2 regions of the Metabacillus mesotrionivorans genome follow, and region 1 is predicted to be linked to the other one. Evidence: riboswitches for the same ligand, from Rfam matches in the RefSeq annotation. Region 1 holds a riboswitch; the other holds the start of a gene.
What was found. Region 1 has a riboswitch for lysine ahead of ACTSEZ_RS13445 (aspartate kinase). Riboswitches for the same ligand answer to the same signal wherever they lie in the genome.

Region 2: it holds a riboswitch for lysine, as region 1 does, so the genes downstream of both, ACTSEZ_RS11190 (amino acid permease) here and ACTSEZ_RS13445 (aspartate kinase) in region 1, are expected to answer to the same signal.

The regions. Positions count from the first base shown of each region.
Region 1 covers NZ_JBQMFF010000004.1:241,318-249,120, forward strand. The annotation lists gene uvrC (excinuclease ABC subunit UvrC) at 1-1,054, shown strand, start outside; lysine riboswitch at 1,129-1,310, shown strand; gene ACTSEZ_RS13445 (aspartate kinase) at 1,453-2,694, shown strand; gene ACTSEZ_RS13450 (YslB family protein) at 2,744-3,160, opposite strand; gene ACTSEZ_RS13455 (succinate dehydrogenase cytochrome b558 subunit) at 3,506-4,114, shown strand; gene sdhA (succinate dehydrogenase flavoprotein subunit) at 4,145-5,905, shown strand; gene sdhB (succinate dehydrogenase iron-sulfur subunit) at 5,909-6,673, shown strand; gene ACTSEZ_RS13470 (acyl-CoA thioesterase) at 6,746-7,213, shown strand; gene gerE (spore germination transcription factor GerE) at 7,348-7,572, shown strand; gene ACTSEZ_RS13480 (MarR family winged helix-turn-helix transcriptional regulator) at 7,761-7,803, shown strand, end outside.
Region 2 covers NZ_JBQMFF010000003.1:246,207-254,009, reverse strand. The annotation lists gene kdpB (potassium-transporting ATPase subunit KdpB) at 1-1,349, shown strand, start outside; gene kdpC (potassium-transporting ATPase subunit KdpC) at 1,370-1,954, shown strand; gene kdpDN (KdpD-like non-kinase potassium sensor) at 2,042-3,193, shown strand; gene ACTSEZ_RS11195 (CBS domain-containing protein) at 3,210-3,626, shown strand; gene ACTSEZ_RS11190 (amino acid permease) at 3,659-5,071, opposite strand; lysine riboswitch at 5,190-5,367, opposite strand; gene ACTSEZ_RS11185 (twin-arginine translocase TatA/TatE family subunit) at 5,576-5,752, shown strand; gene ACTSEZ_RS11180 (M3 family oligoendopeptidase) at 5,885-7,678, shown strand; gene ACTSEZ_RS11175 (alpha/beta fold hydrolase) at 7,746-7,803, opposite strand, start outside.

The DNA.
Region 1 (7,803 bases):
CCGTGATGTGTTCGGCTATTCGTTCGACAAGGGGTGGATGTGCGTTCAAGTGTTTTTTGTAAGACAGGGCAAGCTGATTGAACGGGATATAGCTATGTTCCCGCTTTATCAGGAACCTGAAGAAGAATTCTTGACCTTCCTCGGCCAGTTTTACTCAAAGAGCAATCATATTCTGCCGAAAGAAATTCTGCTTCCGGACAGCGTTGACCGCGAAATGGCAGCTGAGCTTCTTGGAGTTACGGCGACACAGCCTCAGCGGGGAAAGAAAAAGGATCTCGTGCTGCTGGCACATGAAAATGCGAAAATTGCTCTTAAGGAAAAATTCTCGCTGATTGAGCGCGATGAAGAGAGAACGATAAAAGCGATTGACCAGCTGGGTGAAAAAATGGGCATTTATACTCCTGCAAGAATTGAAGCCTTTGATAATTCAAACATTCAGGGTACAGATCCCGTATCGGCCATGATTGTTTTCATTGACGGGAAGCCTGCCAAAAAGGAATACAGAAAGTATAAAATTAAAACTGTTAAAGGCCCTGATGATTATGAATCGATGCGTGAAGTTGTCCGCAGACGCTATACGCGCGTCCTGAAAGAAGAACTTCCGCTTCCGGATTTAATTATTATTGACGGGGGGAAAGGCCACCTTGCAGCAGCTCAGGATGTGCTTGAAAATGAGCTTGGCTTGACCATACCTGTAGCAGGCCTTGTAAAGGACGACAAACATCGAACATCCAACCTCATGGTCGGCAGTCCGCCTGAAATTGTGGAACTTGAACGAAACAGCCAGGAGTTTTATCTCCTCCAGCGCATTCAGGATGAGGTTCACCGGTTTGCGATTACTTTCCACAGGCAAACTCGGGGAAAGACCGCTTTTCAATCCATTCTGGATGACATACCCGGTGTTGGCGAAAAACGCAGGAAGGTCCTGCTGAAACATTTCGGGTCTGTGAAAAAAATGAAAGAGGCAAGTGTAGATGACATTATCGCTGCAGGCATGCCTTCAAATACCGCAGAATTAATCTATGAGAAACTGCAGGAAAAAGAAGAAGCATAAAATGTTCTTGCTTTAAGCAGTAAGGTTTGCTAAAATTTTAACTAATTTCATAAATCAGATCGTTTAGTTCGTTAAATGACGGTAGAGGTGCGGACTTCAAGAGTAGCGCGTCAGAGGAAAATGGATTCCTTTGAAGACGCGTGAAAGGGGAGCGCCGCCGAAGCAAAGAAAGAGCCATTTCTTCTCTTTGCTGGTTTTGCGTTTAAGAGACGCAGGATTGTCAAGAAGATATTTTTCTTGGAGCGCTATCTCATTGTATGAATGAAGTTCCATTATTCGTTTATGCAAGCAATGAGATAGAGAATCTCATTGCTTTTTTTGCGTTTTCCGGGATTCTCCCTTTTACTTGCTGACGATCAAATAAGACTTTAAATAAGACTTGAAAGGCGAGAGGCGATATGGGTTTAATTGTACAAAAATTCGGAGGCACATCCGTTGGTTCACCTGAGAAGATCATGAATGCTGCAAACCGTGCAGCGGAGGAAAGACAAAAGGGGAACAGCGTAGTTGTCGTTGTATCGGCAATGGGGAAAACAACCGATCATTTAGTTTCACTTGCAGCTGAAATCACTCAAAAGCCAAGCAAGAGAGAAATGGACATGCTTCTTTCAACTGGAGAGCAAGTGACCATATCTCTTCTGACAATGGCTTTGCAGGCGAAAGGCTATGACGCTGTTTCCTATACAGGCTGGCAGGCCGGGATCAGCACAGAGCACGTCCACGGAAATGCGAGAATTTCCGGAATCGATACAGAGAAAATGGAAAAACGGCTTTCTGAAGGGAAAATCGTCGTTGTTGCCGGATTTCAGGGCTTTGCAGACGGCAGCGAGATCACGACTCTTGGACGCGGAGGCTCCGATACAACCGCAGTTGCACTTGCAGCAGCGCTGAAAGCGGACAAATGCGATATTTATACAGACGTGACGGGTGTATTCACAACCGACCCGCGTTTTGTAAAAGGTGCAAGAAAGCTTGAAGGAATTTCCTATGATGAAATGCTTGAGCTCGCTAACCTCGGAGCGGGTGTCCTGCATCCGCGAGCTGTTGAATTTGCAAAAAATTACGGAGTACCGCTTGAAGTCAGATCCAGCACAGAAGCCGAACGGGGCACGCTTATTGAGGAGGAAACAGATATGGAACAGAATTTAGTCGTAAGAGGCATTGCATTTGAAGATCAGGTGTCAAAAGTGACGGTTTGCGGGCTGCAAAACGGATTGATGGCTCTTTCCACTATTTTCAAAACACTCGCAAGCCATGGAATAAATGTGGATATTATTATTCAAAGTACAGCAGACGCACAGATCGCTTCTCTTTCATTCTCTGTAAAAACAGGGGAGGTCGAAGAGACCGTTCACGTTCTTGAAACGTATAAAGAGGAACTCGGATTTGAACGGATCGAGTTTGAAAACGGCCTGTCCAAAGTGTCAATCGTGGGGTCCGGAATGGTCTCAAACCCGGGTGTTGCGGCGGAAATGTTCCATGTTCTTGCAAAGGAAGGAATTGAAGTGAAAATGGTCAGCACATCAGAAATAAAAGTTTCAACGGTAGTCGGCCATGCTGATATGGTGAAAGCAGTAGAAGCGCTGCACGACGCATTTGAATTATCCGAGCAGCCGGCAGGCGTCCTTGGCGCCAACTGAGGGCTTTAATGAAAATGAAAAAAGGACGGGTATCATGAGTACCCGTCCTTTATTCGTTTTCAAACTCCATGTCTTTGTAGTCCCATTTCACAGTAAAGTGAACTTTGTCCGCACGTTTTTTAACATGCTCATAGGTTTCGGTGATCTGCTTGTTCATGCGCTGCACCTGCTGGGCAATAAAGCCTGCTTCAAGCTGGAACGACGGTTCTTTCATCGTTTTAAATCTTGTCTCGATCAGTTCGCTCTGCAGCTGAAATTCCATTTCGTCTTTTTTCTTATGTACAAGTGAAAGGTTTCCAAAGCCTGCGAGCGAAAAGAAAGCAATCAGCTCGTCGATGGAATCTGCCGGATATTTCCGCGCAAGGCTTTTGCCTGCCCAGTACATCATGGAAGCGGACTCGTTCCCCAGAATGTCAGGAATAAGCACTTCTCTAAGGAGTTCATATGCAAACGCAGGCACCTGCATATCTCTGAGCTGTGCCGTGTCAATTTGTTCTTTCGTTTTTTTCACATTCTTCCCCTCTTTCTGATTTTATTATATATCAAGATGCGGCATGAGGCACATGCAATAAAAGTAAATTATCTGCCGGGTCAGCACCAGATTAGTATTTTAAGAAAATAAAAATTGTTCCAAAACGAGATTTGTCACAAAATTAAAATTTATGAACACGTTTTCTTGACGCTGTAACGCGTGAGGAGTACAATAAATTTGTCACATTTTATCATACAATGTTTATTTTTTTAAAAGATTGCCGGGAATAGGAGAAACATTAAAAAAAAGATTTTAAGATTACTAGGGGGTTATGTTGAGATGGCTGGAAACAGAGAGTATTTGAACCGAAGACTTCATTCCTTGCTTGGAGTGATTCCGGTTGGCGTCTTCTTAATTCAGCATCTTGTTGTAAATAACTTTGCAACAAGAGGAGAAGAAGCATTTAACAATGCTGCACATTTTATGGAAAGCTTGCCGTTTAGAATTGTTCTGGAGACATTTATTATATTCCTCCCGCTTTTATACCATGCAATCTACGGAATTTACATTGCGTTTACAGCAAAAAACAACGTCAGCAAGTTCGGATACTTCCGCAACTGGATGTTCATGCTTCAGAGAATCTCAGGTGTTATTACGCTTATTTTCGTTTCATGGCACGTCTGGGAAACTAGAATTGCAGCTGCCTTTGGCGCAGAAGTGAATTTTGACATGATGGCCTCTATTTTCAGCAATCCATTCATGATTGTTTTCTACGTAGTTGGTGTTGTATCAACAATCTTCCACTTTGCAAACGGCCTGTGGTCATTTGCTGTGAGCTGGGGAATTACAGTCACTCCTAGATCACAACTGATCTCCACTTACGTGACAATCGCACTTTTCCTTGCATTGTCCTACGTTGGAGTCAGCACTATTTTTGCATTTGTTTGATGAGTACTAGAATCAAAGGGAGTGGGCCAGATGAGTAAAGGTAGAATTATTGTCGTCGGAGGCGGTTTGGCAGGCCTGATGGCAACCATCAAAGCAGCAGAATCCGGCGTTCATGTAGATTTATTTTCATTAGTACCAGTTAAGCGCTCTCATTCCGTTTGTGCACAAGGCGGAATCAACGGCGCTGTTAATACAAAAGGAGAAGGCGATTCTCCGTGGGAGCATTTTGATGATACGGTTTACGGCGGGGATTTCCTTGCCAACCAGCCTCCTGTAAAAGCGATGTGCGAAGCGGCTCCGTCAATCATTCACTTGCTTGACCGCATGGGTGTCATGTTCAACCGTACGCCTGAAGGGCTTCTTGACTTCCGCCGTTTTGGAGGAACGCAGCATCACCGCACGGCATTTGCCGGTGCAACGACAGGGCAGCAGCTTCTTTATGCGCTTGATGAGCAGGTCCGCCGCTATGAAGTGGCAGGTCTTGTGACAAAGTACGAGGGCTGGGAATTCCTTGGAGCGGTTGTCGATGACGACGGTGTGTGCCGAGGCATTACCGGACAGGATCTAACAAGCATGGAAATCAAATCATTCCGTTCAGACGCTGTCATCATGGCAACGGGCGGACCTGGAATCATCTTTGGAAAATCAACAAACTCTGTCATCAACACGGGATCAGCAGCTTCCATCGTCTATCAGCAGGGCGTTCACTATGCTAACGGCGAGTTCATTCAGATTCACCCGACAGCTATTCCGGGAGATGACAAGCTTCGCCTGATGAGTGAATCAGCTCGCGGTGAAGGCGGACGCGTCTGGACGTACAAAGACGGGAAGCCATGGTATTTCCTTGAGGAAAAATATCCTGCATACGGAAACCTTGTTCCGCGTGATATCGCAACACGTGAAATCTTCGATGTGTGTGTCTCTCAAAAGCTCGGCATCAATGGAGAGAACATGGTCTATCTGGATCTGTCTCATAAAGATCCGAAAGAGCTTGACATTAAGCTTGGAGGCATCATCGAAATTTATGAAAAATTCATGGGTGATGACCCGCGCAAGCTTCCAATGAAAATCTTCCCTGCTGTTCATTACTCAATGGGCGGTCTGTGGGTTGACTATAACCAGATGACGAATATTCCGGGCTTATTTGCTGCGGGAGAATGTGATTACTCCATGCACGGCGCAAACCGTCTTGGTGCGAACTCCCTTCTTTCAGCCATCTACGGCGGAATGGTGGCAGGACCAAAAGCAGTTGACTATATCAGCGGCCTAGATGCTTCTGCAGAAGATCTTTCATCTGCTGTATATGACGCTCATGTGAAGCAGGAAGAAGAAAAATGGCAGAACATCATGAACCTTGACGGAACAGAAAACGCCTACGTGCTTCATAAAGAGCTTGGCGAATGGATGACTGACAATGTAACGGTTGTCCGCTACAACGACAAGCTTCTGAAAACCGATGAGAAAATCCAAGAGCTGATTGAACGCTATCAGAATATCAATATTAATGATACGGCGAAATGGAGCAACCAGGGTGCTACGTTTACCCGCCAGCTTCAGAACATGCTTCAAATGTCCCGCGTCGTGACATTGGGCGCCTACAACCGCAACGAAAGCCGCGGAGCGCATTATAAGCCTGAATTCCCTGAACGTAATGATGAAGACTTCCTTAAAACGACGATGGCTACGTTTGCCGGTTTGACTGCTGCTCCTAAATTCCACTACGAAGAAGTGGACGTCAGCTTAATCGAACCGCGCAAACGCGACTACTCGAAGAAGAAAAAGGGGGAATAAGAAATGAACAGTGAAAAGAAAGTAGTTCGTTTTATTATTACTCGCCAAGATCAGCCCGGTGCTGCCCCTTATGATGAAACATTTGAAATTCCTTACCGTCCGAATATGAACGTGATCTCCGCGCTGATGGAGATCAGAAGGAATCCTGTAAATTCTGAGGGAAGAGAAACAACACCGATCACTTGGGATATGAACTGTCTTGAAGAGGTATGCGGAGCCTGTTCTATGGTTATTAACGGCAAGCCGCGCCAATCATGTACAGCACTTGTCGACCAGCTTGAACAGCCGATCCGCCTTCAGCCGATGAAAACATTCCCTGTTGTGCGCGACCTTCAGGTTGACCGCAGCAGAATGTTTGACTCCCTTAAGAAGGTAAAAGCGTGGATTCCGATTGACGGAACATACGACCTTGGACCTGGCCCGCGTATGCCTGAGAAAAAACGCCAATGGGCATATGAGCTTTCAAAATGCATGACGTGCGGAGTATGCCTTGAGGCATGCCCGAACGTTAACAGCAATTCTGATTTCATCGGACCGGCTCCTCTTTCACAGGTTCGTTTGTTTAACGCTCATCCAACAGGTTCATTGAACAAATCCGAGCGTCTTGAAGCGATTATGGGTGACGGAGGACTTGCAAACTGCGGAAACTCTCAAAACTGTGTGCAATCATGTCCTAAAGGAATTCCTTTAACGACTTCTATTGCTGCGCTGAACAGAGATACAACGTTCCAGGCATTCCGCAATTTCTTCGGAAGCGATCAAGTCTAAGCAGTAATAACGAAAACACCTCTTTAAATAAGAGGTGTTTTTTACATATCATCAAAGAAAAGAGGAACAGCCATGAACAAAATTCCCTATATCACAATGCCGCTGCAGGAATGGAAGGATACATTTGCCTTTCATCACCCGCTAAAGGTTCGCTTTTCCGAAACAGATATGTTCGGTCATATGAACAACACGGCACCAATTGCATACTTTGAAGAAGCACGGATTGAATTTTTTAAACATGCAGGCCTTATGGAGAACTGGCTGAAAAAGGACGGGGAACTGATTCCTGTTGTGGCCGACATCCAGTGCGATTACATCAGGCAGGTGTTTTTTGATGAGGAGCTCTTGCTGTATGTCAAAGCTGCATCTGTTGGAAATTCGTCTGCCGAGCTCCATTACTGCGCCGTAAATAAAAAAAGGGAAGTCTGCTTTACAGGACGAGGAACCGTTGTGCAGATATCGAAATACAATGGAAAAAGTGTACCATTTCTGAATGCGGAAAAGAAAATGCTCATAGGTTCTGAGGTCTTTGCCACATAAAAAAATAGACACCGAATTTCACGAATCAGCTAAAGTAACAGTCACCGCCAATACAGAGTGCACATACTATATGTTGACTAATCTTATACCCATTCGTTAGACCGGCTCGCACCTAGCAAGGAGGGTTACCATTCTTGAAAGAGAAAGAGTTTCAATCAAAGCCACTACTCACGAAAAGAGAGAGAGAAGTTTTCGAATTATTAGTACAGGATAAAACGACGAAAGAAATAGCGGGCGAGCTCTTCATTAGTGAAAAAACAGTTCGGAACCATATTTCCAATGCGATGCAAAAGCTTGGAGTAAAAGGAAGATCACAGGCAGTTGTTGAGCTTCTTCGTATGGGTGAACTTGAGCTCTAATACGTACCGGCTGACCTTATTTTAGGCTGGCCGGTTATTATTTCTGCCGGGATTTTTTCTTGTAATGACTGTCAGCTAAAATATCAAACTTGCATTTTTGTGTGAAAACATAGAAAATGGATATGATACGCACACTACTAGTGTATATTCTGCTCCGTGCGGTCAGATTGAATGAGTGAGGGTTGCTGATGACAGTTCATAATGATGTATTAAGTGATAAAATGGTGGCTG
Region 2 (7,803 bases), on a different contig from region 1:
TCATGATTGTCGTTGTGACTCTTCCTTTTTATACGGATTACCTCGGGTTTCGTCTTGAAATACCGGTTCTGATTGCCTTGCTTGTCTGTCTGATTCCTACGACAATCGGGGGATTGCTCTCTGCCATCGGAATTGCCGGGATGGACCGGGTAACACAGTTCAATGTCATTGCCATGTCGGGAAAAGCCGTAGAAGCTGCTGGAGACATTAATACAATCATTCTGGACAAAACAGGTACTATTACATTCGGAAACCGAATGGCAAGCGAGTTTATTCCTGTGGGCAATGCCCCGATGCAGGATTTGGCGCAATGGACGGCCGTCAGTTCGCTGGAGGATGAAACACCTGAAGGAAGATCGGTTCTTGAGCTGCTGAAGAATAAACAGCTTTCATACAGAACGGATCTTGCAGATGGAGGAACGTTCATTGAATTTAAAGCGGAGACCCGAATGAGCGGAATGGATTTGCCTGACGGATCAGTTGTAAGAAAAGGTGCGGTGGATGCCGTGAAAAAATGGGTTCTCTCACGCGGAGGCACCATTCCGGCTGATCTGGACAAGAAAACGGACGATATATCCAAAGCAGGCGGTACACCTCTTGCTGTAGCGATGAATGATCAGATATTCGGATTAATCTACTTGAAAGATACCGTTAAGCCTGGAATGAAGGAGCGTTTTGACAAGCTCCGCAGCATGGGAATCAAAACCGTCATGTGTACAGGAGATAATCCGCTCACAGCTGCCACAATAGCAAAGGAAGCGGGTGTGGATGAATTTATCGCAGAGTGCAAACCTGAGGACAAAATTGAAGTCATTAAATATGAGCAGGCACAGGGCAAGCTCGTTGCGATGACGGGAGACGGCACCAATGATGCCCCTGCTCTTGCCCAGGCGGATGTGGGTCTTGCCATGAACAGCGGGACTGCAGCTGCCAAGGAAGCTGCGAATATGGTGGATCTGGATTCCAATCCTACGAAAATCATTGAAGTAGTATCAATTGGAAAACAGCTGCTGATGACCCGCGGTGCCCTGACAACGTTCAGTATCGCAAACGATATTGCCAAGTACTTTGCGATTATACCGGCCATGTTTATGCTCGCCATTCCGGAAATGAGCATGCTGAATGTGATGAGGCTTGACTCGCCAATTTCAGCCATCCTGTCAGCCTTGATTTTTAACGCGATCATCATTCCGATTCTGATTCCTCTCGCAATGAAAGGAGTCAGCTACAAGCCGATGAGTTCAAATGCCCTTCTCAGAAAAAATCTGCTTGTATACGGTTTGGGAGGAGTCCTTGTTCCGTTTATCGGCATCAAATTCATTGATCTTTGTCTTGCCCTATTTATATAAGAAGAAAAGAGGTTCATAAAGTGGAAGAAAAACAATCAATCATAGGACCGATTATTAGAATGAGCCTGGTGTTAATGGTATTCTGCGGACTGGTATATCCGGCTGCAGTAACAGTCATTGCCCAGGCCGCTGCTCCGGACAAGGCAGATGGGAGTTTAATTTACGATGAGAATGATAAGGTAATAGGTTCTGAGCTGATCGGACAGTCCTTTACAGAAGCAGGCTATTTCCACGGAAGAGTCTCAAGTATAGAATACAACGGTGCAGGATCAGGATCGAACAACTACGCACCATCAAATGAAGATATGCTGAACCGTGCGAAGGAATCGATAAAAGAGTGGGAAAAAAATAATCCTGAAACACCTATAAGCGATGTGCCGAATGATCTGCTGACAAATTCAGGTTCAGGACTTGATCCGCACATAAGTCCAAAAGCAGCCTACGTTCAGGTCAGCCGCGTCTCAGAAGCAACGGGAATTAAAAAAGCTAAACTTGAAAAGCTGATTGAAAAACATGTGCAGGGAAAAGAACTTGGACAGTTTGGGGAAGAAAGAGTGAATGTTCTTAAATTGAATCTGGATTTGAAAAACATGAAGAAACAATAAATTAGACCCGCCTCAGCTGCCAATTTCGCTGAGGCTGGATTCTTGTGAAGGGCTGACTGAGCTGTTTTTTATTGAGGAGGTGAAAATATGACCGAAAACCATCCATATTTCAGACGGAAAACCCCTCAGGAGCTGCTTGATGAAATAGCAGAAATGAACAGGGGTAAGCTGAAGCTTTATGTAGGAGCAGCCCCCGGGGTTGGGAAGTCCTATAAAATGCTCCAGGATGCCCACGACTTAAAGCTTGAAGGCATTGATGCAGTCATTGGCCTGATTGAATGCCACGGAAGAAGAGAAACCGAAGATTTAATAAAAGACCTTGAAGTCATTCCCCTTAAAGAAATGACGTATAAAGGAAGCATATTCAGAGAACTGAATACAGAAGCCATAATTGAAAGGAAACCGGCTGTTGTCATTATCGATGAGCTTGCCCATACAAATATTCCAGGGTCTAAAAATCTTAAACGATATATGGATGTTGAGGAGATTCTGGAAGCAGGAATCAATGTCATGTCGGCCGTCAATATTCAGCATCTGGAAAGTGTCCACGATATTGTCCAGCAGATAACGAGAGTGGCTGTGCGCGAAAGGGTACCTGATTTGTTTGTTCAAAGAGCAAGTGAAATCCAGCTGATTGATGTGACTCCTGAAACGCTCAGAAAAAGGATGTCAGAAGGGAAAATTTACGGCTCAGATAAAATCGAACAAAGCCTCTCCCATTTCTTTACCGTTCCGAATTTATCCGCTTTAAGGGAGCTCGCTCTTAGAGAAGTGGCGGATGATGTTGATGAAAAAATGGAGCAGATCAGCGGAAATCTTTCATACGGACCTATTGGTGTGCATGAAAAAATACTTGTTTGCGTCGGGTACGGTCCTACTGCCGAAAAACTGATCAGAAGAGGCTGGAGGATGGCGAACCGCCTTCGTGCACAGCTGTATGTTCTGCATGCTGCAAAATATCCGAAAGAATCATTTACTCAGGAGATGAGAGAAAAAATAGAACGGTGGCAGCTGCTCTCCTCTCAATTTAATGCCGTCTTTTTGCTTGAGCACGAGAGAAACCGGAAGCCCGCTGAGATTATTATTGAGGCAGCAAATAAATACCATGTGACACAGATTCTGCTTGGACAGTCAGCAAGAACACGATGGGAAGAAATCCGAAAAGGGTCTATTGTAAATACCATTATGCGAAAAACAGAAAACATTGATATTCATATCGTTTCAGATGGAAAAATATAGAGAGGACTTTTAAGAAATGAATATTGCTTTTTTCCTGATCCCTAAAAAGGATGTTGTCTATTTGCCTATCCAGTCAACGATGCGGCAGGCGCTTGAAAAGATGGAATACCACCGATATTCGGCGGTTCCGCTGCTTGATCATGAAGGCAAATATGTCACGACGCTGACAGAGGGAGATCTGCTCTGGAAGCTGAAAAACACCCCAAACCTGAATTTTCACAACACAGAAAATATCAGGCTGACGGAAATTCCTTTTCACCGCAAAAACGAACCCATTTCCATTCAGGCTGAAATGGAGCATATCATTTCCAGGGCCATGGAACAGAATTTTGTGCCTGTGACAGATGACAAAGGAATCTTTATCGGAATCATAAGAAGGAGAGAAATCATCGAGTATTGTGCAAGCCAGATGTTTGCTCCGGCAGTAATTTAAAAGGGCTGCACTAATGGGTGCAGCCCTTTTGGTTAAGCAGAAGCAGATTCTTCTTTTTTCATATACTTTTTAAGGAATGGATAGATGACAAAACCTGCAAGGAAAAGGCCAACGCCTAAAGCAAACGTTTTGAGATCCGCTGTTCCTGTAACGATAACCCAGACAGAATAGATACAGGCTATGGACGCGATGATCCCGTCTCTTACACGTGAACCCTTTACCAGATCATACGTTTCTCCTTTAGCAATCAGCTTCAGGAAGAAGATGGAGGATACAAGGTACGGGAAAAGATAAGCAAGTGTAGCTGACGTTGTCAGGAACGTATAAGCTTCGCTGATGGTTCCTGAAATCGTTGAGAAAATGAAAATCTGCGACATCAGATTTGTAATCAGCAGGGCATTTTTAGGACTGCCTTTTTTATTGGTCTTTGCAAAGAATGCCGGGAAGATCCCTGATTTTGCAGCCTGATACGGCACTTCCGATGAAAGCAGAATCCAGCCGATTGTGGAACCGAAAAGTGAAACAACGGCGAGCAGAGCCATCGCATTCGCTCCTGCATCTCCCAAAATAACGGAAAGAACATCGACGAATGGCTTGTCGGACGCCTGCAGCTGATCATGCGGAAGAACAGACATCGTAATAAGAGTGATAACCATATAGATGAAAACCGCAATGATTAAACCGGTAATTGTAGCTCTTTTCACATCTCTTTGTGAGGATGCGCGTCCTGATAAAATGACGGCAGATTCGATGCCGACAAACGCCCACAAAGTTGAGATGGCAGCAAACTGAATTTGACTGGTCAGTCCCAGTGTATTGCCGCTGTCTGTTTCAACTGGGAAATAGAATTCGCCGAACGCGGCAGATTCAAGTGCGAATAATCCCGCAATAATAAACAGCATAAACCCGATCACCTTAGAAGCTGTGGCGACAAAATTAAGCTTCCCTGCACCTGTCATGTTTGTGATAAGAATTGTATGAGTTCCCCAAAGCAGAATTGTGCAGACAGCAAACGTTATTGCTCTTCCAAGCTGAACGTCCTGTGAGCCGATCGTAAAGAGAACCGATTTGTCAGACATAATTGGGAAAAAAGAGGACAAATATCCGGCAAAGCTTGTGATAATGGCAACATTGCTGATCCAGTTTGCGACCCAGTATCCCCAAACCATGCTGAAGCCTGCTACGTTTCCTTTCTTGGGCGAATCAAAAAGCGCCTTGGCATAGCTTTGAGGACCTGCGGTCAGGTCCGGTCTGCGGATGGAAAGATTGCCAAAAACAAGTGCGATCATCAGGACGCCGAATCCAGTCACAAGCCAGGCGCTTGTTACACCCAGTGGACTTGCTGTCTGTGCAAGTGTGCTCGGCAGCATGAATATACCTGAGCCGACCATATTTCCTACAACAAAGGCTGTTAACAGCCAAAAACCCCATTTTTTCTGTTTCAAACCATGAAACCTCCTAGAGAACACATACCTTATCAACAGTCTGTGTCATTTTTAATCGAAACAAACAAAAAGACGCACGGAAAAGTCCGTGCGCCAAATACGCAAAAACTCACCATCATCTCCTGATAGCACTCCGCAGAGCAATCTGCGGCAGTCCGGCACCTGTTCGATGCCGTCCCAGCGTATAACAGTGTGGCTGTTTTACACTTCGGCGCGAAGGCCTTTCAACATGCTCTCATCAGCCCCACCGGCTTCATGCATGCTACTCTTCCTATCGCGCAACCTCTACCTCACTGAGATGACGTGAGGATTTTTTTATGTTATTTTGATAGAGCTAATTTAGCAGGAACATATAGCAAATGTCAACAAAAATCGTGTATTTCCAATAGTTACAAATGCGTGCCGTGAAAAACTTCACTTTGCATTATGAGGGAAAATCTACTATAATTTACAAAGATAACGTTTTCTTTTTTTATGAAATAATACATGGAAGAAGGGTACATGATGAACTTGGGATTCGGCGAAATCATGTTAATAGTGTTTGTGGCACTTCTGCTATTCGGACCGAAAAAGCTTCCGGAGCTGGGCAAAGCTGCAGGTAAAACACTGAGAGAATTTAAAAATGCAACAAAAGGCTTAATGGATGACGATGACGTGAAATCAGATAAATCGGTGAAGTAACTAAGAACAGCCTGCGGGTTGTTTTTTTTGATTTCAAAAAGAGTAAGAATTATACAAAAATTCAAACGGGTGTTATATAATAGACCTGTCAGTTTATTTAGTGAAGCGAAATACTTAACAGGGGGTAGATTGATGAAAGCCGCTACATATGCAGAAACGTGGGATTTGGATGTATTTTTTAAAGGAGGCAGCAAGTCTGAAGGTTTTAAGCGTCACTTAGAAGAGCTTGAAAAGGATGTTCCATTATTTAAGGACGAGGCAGATCAGCTGGATGTGCCAAGCTCAAAAGAGGATTACGTTTACCTTGATCAAATCCTTGACTCATTCCAGGGAATTGCTAAAAGAATTAGACAGGCAGGTGCTTATGTCGGCTGCCTGCAGGCTCAGGATACAGAGGACAAATACGCAGCTGTGCTGAGAGGAAAAGTAACGCAGCTCAGCTCTCACTTTCAGAATGCACTCGCAAGCCTTGATCAAAAGCTGGTAAAAGTGGAGGACGGAGTCTGGGAAGAGCTTATTCAGACGGAAAGTCTGGCTGACCTCAGCTATGTGCTCACTGAACTCAGAAACAAAGCGAAGAATAAACTGCCGATGGAGCAGGAAACGCTGATTAATGCTCTATCAGTTGACGGATATCATGCGTGGGGACAGTTTTATGACACACTCGTCTCAACGGTGAAAATTCCATTCAGCGAAGATGGAGAAGTCAAGGAACTTTCAGTTGGTCAGGCGGCCAATAAATTCTCAAGTGCAGATCGTGAAGTCCGCAAGGCTGTATTTGAAGAGTGGGAAAAAGCATGGGGGGGCAAAGCTGATTTATTTGCCCAGACGCTGAACCATCTTGCAGGCTTCAGGCTGAATGTCTACGAAAAGCGGGGCTGGAACGACGTGCTCAGCGAGCCGCTTGAAATCAACCGAATGAAGCGGGAGACGCTCGATGTCATGTGGAAGGTCATTTCTGAAAACAAACAGTCTCTAGTAAAGTATTTAAAAAGAAAAGCAGAGCTTCTTGGGGTTGAGAAACTCAGCTGGTATGATCTTGATGCGCCGATCGGCGGCAAAGAGTCGAAGGTTTCCTACCAGGAAGGCGCAGAGTTTATTCTTGATCAGTTCTCAAATTTCGGGGAAGAGCTCACCTCTTTTACGAAAAAAGCCTTTGAAGACCGCTGGATTGAAGCTGAAGACAGACAGGGAAAGGCACCGGGCGGATTTTGCACAAGCTTTCCGGAAAGCGATCAGTCACGCATTTTTATGACGTTCTCAGGCACCCCTTCAAACATTGCGACTCTTGCCCATGAGCTTGGTCATGCGTTTCACCAGCATGCAATGGCAGGCGTTCATCCGCTTAACCGCAGCTATGCGATGAATGTGGCGGAAACGGCCTCGACATTTGCCGAGATGATTGTGGCGGATGCTTCTGTAAAAAAAGCAAAAACAGAAGAAGAGCGTCTTGCCCTGCTTGAAGATAAAGTTCAGCGCAGTGTGGCGCTTCTGATGAATATACATGGCCGTTTTATTTTTGAAAATGCGTTCTATGAAGAGCGCAAAAAAGGAATGGTGAGTGCGGAGAGAATCAGCGAGCTGATGGAAGCCGCGCAAAAAGAAGCATATTGTGATTCATTAGGCGAGTATCACCCTCACTTCTGGGCATCAAAGCTGCACTTCCATATTACGGGTGTACCATTCTATAACTTCCCGTATACATTCGGTTACTTGTTCTCGCTTGGAATCTATGCAAAAGCGCTTGAGGAAGGAGCTGCTTTTGAACAGAAGTACATTGCCTTACTTAAAGATACAGGCTCGATGCAGGTTGAAGATCTTGCAATGAAGCATCTTGGCGCTGATCTGACAAAAGAAGATTTCTGGAAAGACGCAGTGGCTCTTATTGTTCAGGATGCAGAGGAGTTTCTTGAGGCAACAAAATAATGAGAAGAAGCTGCACCCATGAGCTTTTCGCGCGGGTGCAGCTTTTTTGTCAGTTTCACTCTGAAAACTACTGATTCATTAAGATCCACCGGTCAATTTTACTGACGATGAGATCCTGCTGAATA